Cellulosilyticum sp. I15G10I2: one gene and its partner. The protein of the gene in region 2 binds, or shares a complex with, the protein of the main gene of each other region. Links are inferred from orthologs where the notes say so. Each region holds a gene or a part of one and is shown on either strand. Other genes may lie near its edges.

Evidence for each region.
Region 1: the proteins of groL (region 2) and metK are in contact, whole or in part, in a cryo-EM structure (PDB 8P4O), measured with the Escherichia coli proteins. The link is inferred for Cellulosilyticum sp. I15G10I2 from one-to-one orthologs.

The regions. Positions count from the first base shown.
Region 1 is NZ_FMMP01000009.1:102,957-106,131, reverse strand. Bases 106-2,940 are described here. They hold metK (methionine adenosyltransferase), read left to right. Parts: upstream 106-846; coding sequence 847-2,034; downstream 2,035-2,940. Other genes in these bases: BN3326_RS09125 (hypothetical protein), read left to right, coding at 2,241-2,940; BN3326_RS09135 (rod-binding protein), read left to right, coding at 123-524; BN3326_RS09140 (flagellar hook-basal body protein), read left to right, coding at 106-110. Also shown: more of BN3326_RS09140, read left to right, coding at 1-105; more of BN3326_RS09125, read left to right, coding at 2,941-3,175. UniProt on the Escherichia coli protein: Catalyzes the formation of S-adenosylmethionine (AdoMet) from methionine and ATP.
Region 2 is NZ_FMMP01000016.1:189,739-193,067, forward strand. The notes cover bases 30-3,018. They hold groL (chaperonin GroEL), read right to left. Parts: upstream 2,347-3,018; coding sequence 712-2,346; downstream 30-711. Other genes in these bases: BN3326_RS16195 (undecaprenyl-diphosphate phosphatase), read left to right, coding at 30-622; BN3326_RS16205 (co-chaperone GroES), read right to left, coding at 2,368-2,652; BN3326_RS16210 (DNA-3-methyladenine glycosylase family protein), read right to left, coding at 2,865-3,018. Also shown: more of BN3326_RS16195, read left to right, coding at 1-29; more of BN3326_RS16210, read right to left, coding at 3,019-3,329.

The DNA of each region.
Region 1 (3,175 bases), on a different replicon or contig from region 2:
AGGAAATGGTAAAGCTAATTGTAGCGCAAAGGGCTTATGAACTTAACTCAACATCAATCAAAACGGTAGATACGATGCTTCAGCAAGCTAATGATCTTAAGCGTAGCTAAGGAGGGAAATAAGTGGAAATCAATTCATTGCAATTTAACCCTATCCTAGGGCAGCAAATAACGAGCAAAATAGAGCAAGAGCAAACCAAAGACTTTGATGCTATTTTTGAGCAAGCAGCAAGGGAACAAGATGATAAAGCCTTGAAAGATGCATGTGTGAAGTTAGAGAGCTATATGCTTTCACAGCTTTTTAAACAAATGAAAAAGTCTATGGTATCAGAAGATGGGCTAATACCAAAGGGGGACTATGAAAAAACCTTCGAGGATTATATCATTAATAATCAGTCAGAAGATATGGCAAAAGCTGGTGGTATTGGCTTGGCGGATATGATGTATAAGCAGATGACTAATGTCTATGCAAAGCAGATAAAAACAGATAATCAAAATAGTATAAATATTGACCAAGAAGTATAAAAAACGATCTATATTGACAATGTTATATTTGAGTGGTAGACTATATTATGAACTATAACTGAATAAATTCTTATCCAGAGAGGTGGAGGGACTGGGCCCTATGAAACCCGGCAACCTAGCATAAGCTAAGGTGCCAATTCCCACGCATATTTTATGCGTAAGATGAGGATGAATGATCGCATACTATTAACCTCATTTTAATGAGGTTTTTTTATTTGCTTTCTGTTAATCCTAACAGTAAGAATAGCTTATTGCAAATGCTGCTACAACGTAGTTGTGGAGCCAATGAGCCAAATCGTAAAATTAAAAGGAGGAGTAAAAAATGGCAAAAAGATTATTTACATCGGAATCAGTAACAGAGGGGCATCCAGATAAAATGGCAGATCAAATATCAGATGCGGTATTAGATGCAATTTATGCACAAGATCCACAGGCTAGAGTAGCTTGTGAAACAGCACTTACAACAGGCCTTGTACTTGTTATGGGAGAAATATCAACAAGTTGCTATGTTGATATCAATAAAACAGTAAGAGATACTATTAATGAAATAGGTTATAATAATCCAGACTTTGGCTTTGACGGACACGCATGCGGCGTTATTGTTGCATTAGACGAACAATCCGCAGATATTGCAATGGGGGTTGATAAGGCCTTAGAAGCAAAACGTGGTGAAATGTCAGATAGTGCTATTGAGGCGATAGGTGCTGGAGATCAAGGGATGATGTTTGGTTTTGCTTGTGATGAAACACCAGAACTTATGCCAATGCCGATATCTCTTGCACATAGACTTTCTAAAAAGTTATCAGAAGTACGTAAAAATGAAACACTTAGCTATTTAAGACCAGATGGCAAAACACAAGTAACCGTAGAATATGAAAATGATAAACCCGTAAGAATAGATGCAGTTGTTGTATCCACACAGCATGCAGCAGAAGTGACACAAGAACAAATTCATGCTGATATTATGGAACATGTTATTAAACCGATTATACCAGCTGAACTATTAGATGCAGATACAAAGTATTTTATTAATCCAACGGGACGTTTTGTAATTGGTGGACCAGTAGGGGACTCAGGACTTACAGGCCGTAAAATTATCGTAGATACTTATGGCGGCTATGCAAGCCACGGCGGAGGTGCTTTCTCAGGGAAAGATCCAACAAAAGTAGACCGCTCAGCAGCTTATGCAGCTAGATATGTAGCAAAAAATATAGTGGCAGCAGGCCTTGCTAAAAAATGTGAGATAGAACTTGCTTATGCAATAGGTGTTGCAAAACCAGTTTCTGTACTTATTAATACCCATGGAACAGGTAGTGTAAGTGATGAAGCCTTAGTTGAAATTGTGAATAAGCACTTTGATCTAAGACCAGCGGGGATTATTAAAATGTTAGATCTAAGACAGCCTATTTATAAACAAACAGCTGCATATGGTCATTTTGGACGTATTGATATAGATCTTCCATGGGAAAGAACAGATAAAGTTGATGTATTAAAAGCTGAAATAAAATAATTTATATAAACGATATGAAGCAGGGCCAGCTATTTTTTAATAGTTGGCCCTGCTTCATATCAGTAAACATGTGGTTTGAAGTTAAAGCGGCAGGCTCGTAATCAGAATGTAATATAAACTTAATAGGGAGATTTTCCTTGAAATTTCCAAATTTGTTTACTATAATTAACTAGAACGAGTAATTAAAGTGAAGATGGAGGTTTGTTATGAAGAAAAAATTAATAGCAGTAATTATGACATTGTTGATGTTACTTGGAACTGTGGGATGTAGCACAGAGGGGCTTAATCTATATGAAGAAATGAAAAAAACATCTGCATGGGAGTATGCAGAAAGTAAAGGAAACGTACTAGTAACTGCTGAGGTTCAGGGGCAAAAGTTTGAACTAGGGGCAGACTTTAGTGGATATGCTAATACAAAAGAAACACAAGCTTACGTAGAAATGCAAATTAATACGATTAAATTCAGCAATATGAGCCTAGATGTTAAAATGTCACCAGTTAAAATGTATGTTGATAATCAAACACTTTATATCAGCAAAACATATTTTACAGAGTTAATGCAAGTTTCTGGGGCTCCGATATCTGAGGCGTTAAACAGTATTGAGGCAGAGTTTATTGGGATTGATCTAAATACAGGCACGCAAGCCGCTATGTTAGATCAAAAAAAGGCTATGGCGCTTACAGAAGCTTTATTTAAAGGTTCTGAGGTAAAAGTACCTGTTACTCAAAATGGCAGAACATACACAATAGAACTTAATAGTGATCAAATGGTAGATTTATCAGTACAGTTTATAAAAGAAGTTATGAATAACATGGATGCTATTAATGAACTTAGTGGTACAGGTGTGACACAAAAAGATATAGATGAGAATAAAGAAGAAGTTGAACTTGCGCTAGTACAAGGTCAGGAGATGGTAAAACCTATGTTAGCTGGCAGTAAGGCAACGCTAAAATATGTTTTTGAGGATAATACATATAAAGAAGATATGGATATTGCACTTAAGTTTGCCTTTGGTGAAGAAAAGATCAATTTGAATATGGCCGTAAATGCCGATTCTAAAAAAAGTGCAAAAAAAGATTTTAAAGTGCCATCAAGTAATGTGCTTTACACTATGGAAGAGTTTATGCAGTTATTAATGAG
Region 2 (3,329 bases):
ATTTCCTGGCAAAAAAACTGTGCTTGCTAAAAGTGGTATTTATTTTTGGACAATGATTCTTATTTCTTGTATTCCTGCAGGTATAATAGGTATCAAATATAATGACTTCATTAAAGAAAAGTTATTTAATCCGCTTGTAGTAGCCTGTGCCTTATTTATAGGTGGGATATGGATGATTTATGCCGAGAGTAAGCTTCGAATCAATGATAACCGGTCCCTTTCAGATACACCTATCAAACCTTGGCAAGCACTTGTTGTAGGACTATTTCAAGTTTTATCTATTATTCCTGGTATGTCAAGATCAGCTTCTACTATTATAGGGGGCTGGGTAGCTGGCTTCTCAACCGTTGCAGCTGCTGAGTATTCATTTTTTCTTGCTATCCCGGTCATGTTTGGACAAAGCTTACTTAATATACTTGAGATGAGAGCTAAGCTTTCCATAATGGAATGGGCTTCTCTGGCAATTGGATTTGTAGTTTCTTTTATTGTCGCACTGATTGTTATTGATAGCTTCTTAAATTACCTAAAGAAAAAGCCTATGAAAATTTTTGCAGTTTATAGAATGATCTTTGCTTTTATTGTACTGGCGCTTGGGGCCTTTGGACTTTTTATCCCAATATAATCTTTAATAAATGAAGAGTGTCCACAAAGTATTGTGGACACTCTTCATTTATATAATTAATTTTTGTGCGAATAATGGTTGATGTTAAATTACATCATCCCCATACCGCCCATGCCGCCCATACCACCTGCTGGCATAGCTGGTTCATTTGATTTAATATCTGCTACAATACACTCTGTTGTTAAGAATGTAGCTGCTACTGATGTAGCGTTTTGAAGAGCACTTCTTACAACTTTAGTTGGGTCAATAATGCCGCCTTCGATCATATCTACATAGTCTTCTGTAAGTGCATTAAAGCCCATTCCTTTTTGAAGTTCTTTAACTTTATTGATAATAACTGCTGGTTCAAGACCTGCATTAGATACGATTTGACGAAGTGGAGACTCTAGTGCTTTTAAGATGATACGTACTCCTGTTTTTTCGTCTCCTGATTTATCAGCAATAAGTTTTTCAACTTCTTTAATAATATGAATATAGGTGCTTCCACCACCAGCAATAATACCTTCTTCTACTGCTGCACGGGTTGCTGCAAGCGCATCCTCTATACGAAGTTTTCTTTCTTTCATTTCAGTTTCTGTAGCAGCCCCAACTTTGATCACTGCCACACCACCTGCAAGTTTCGCAAGTCTTTCTTGAAGTTTTTCTCTATCGAAATCTGATGTTGTTTCTTCTATTTGACGACGAATTAAAGATACTCTGTTTTTGATATCTTCTTTATCTCCAGCACCATCTATAATAACTGTGTTTTCTTTGTTTACTTTGATGCTTGCTGCACGGCCTAAGTGTTCTACCGTAGCTTCTTTAAGGTCTAGACCTACTTCTTCTGATATTACTGTTCCACCTGTAAGTGTTGCAATATCTTGAAGCATTTCTTTTCTTCTATCTCCAAAGCCTGGTGCTTTAACAGCCACACAGTTAAATGTACCACGTAGTTTATTAACTACTAATGTAGATAAAGCTTCACCTTCTACATCTTCTGCAATAATGAGAAGACGTGCGCCTGTTTGAACAATTTGCTCAAGGACTGGTAAAATTTCTTGAATATTAGTGATTTTTTTATCTGTAATTAAAATATATGGATTTTCCATAACAGCTTCCATTTTCTCTGTATCTGTTACCATATAAGCAGATAAATAACCTCTGTCAAATTGCATACCTTCTACGACATCTAACTCAGTAATCATTGTTTTTGATTCTTCTACAGTGATTACACCATCATTAGATACTTTCTCCATAGCATCAGCAATGAGATTTCCTACTTCATCATCACCTGCTGAAATAGCAGCTACTCTTGCGATATGATTTTTACTGTCTACAGGTTTACTCATGCCTTTAATAGCATCAACTGCTACAAGAGTTGCTGCTTGCATACCACGACGAATAATAATTGGATTTGCACCTGCTGCAACATTTTTAAGCCCTTCTGTGATCATAGCTTGAGCAAGTACTGTCGCTGTTGTTGTACCGTCTCCTGCTACGTCATTTGTTTTTGTTGCAACTTCTTTTACAAGTTGTGCACCGATATTTTCAAATGGATCTTCGAGTTCTATTTCTTTTGCTATAGATACTCCATCATTTGTAATAAGAGGTATACCATATGATTTATCTAATACAACATTACGACCTTTTGGTCCTAAAGTTACTTTTACTGCATCTGCTAATTGATCTACTCCTGATTGAAGTGATTTTCTAGCTTCTATTCCAAAACGAATTTGCTTTGCCATTTTTATATTGCCTCCCTTTAATTATTCTACAATTGCTAAAATATCGCCTTGCTTAACGATAACGTATTCTTCTTTATCTACTGTTACATCTGTACCTGCATATTTAGAGTAAATCACTTTATCTCCAACTTTAACTTGCATTTCTACCTTTTCACCATCTACAATGCCACCAGGTCCTACTGCTACTACAACAGCTTCTTGTGGTTTTTCTTTTGCAGTACCTGTTAAGATAATGCCTGATTTTGTTTTTTCTTCAGCTTCAAGGTGTTTGATAACAACTCGATCTGCTAATGGTTTTAAATTCATTAAGAAAGACCTCCTTTTATATAGTTATAAATAATTTTTGTGGTTTTGTTAGCACTCACTTTGATAGAGTGCTAATCATATTTATAATATTATGGTATAAATTACATTTATGCAAATGTAATTTTTTACGATTTTAATATTTTTTAATCACTTTTGATTAAATTTCTTTTATTTTCTTTTGTTTTTAGCCTTTTTCACTCGTTTTTATTTTATTATTTAAAAAGATTATTTTCTCTTCCATAAAAAAATAAATACTGCTGTGCATAGCCTGCTAAGTCTCCAAAGTACTCTTTTGCAAAGCTTTGTATTTCAGATAAATTTACATCTTTGCCTTTAAAGTATATCCCTTCTATTACTCTTTTAATCCATACATCTGTAGGAAAAACCTCTGTTTTTGAATAAGCGAATAATAATATACAATCTGCAATCTTAGGGCCTACACCTTTTACTTGCATAAGTTTTTCTTTAGCTTCTTCTGCTGAGAGAAGATAAAGGTCATTTAAAATAAGTTCTCCATTTAAGACTTTTTGGCAAGCATCTAAAATATAGGGTGCTCTAAAACCAACCTTACATGCTCTTAAATCTTCTTCTTTTGCATGAGATAGCTGTTCAGGTGTAGGAAAGGTATAATAAGCTTTACCATATTCATCATATTCATCGATAGGTAAGCCAAATTG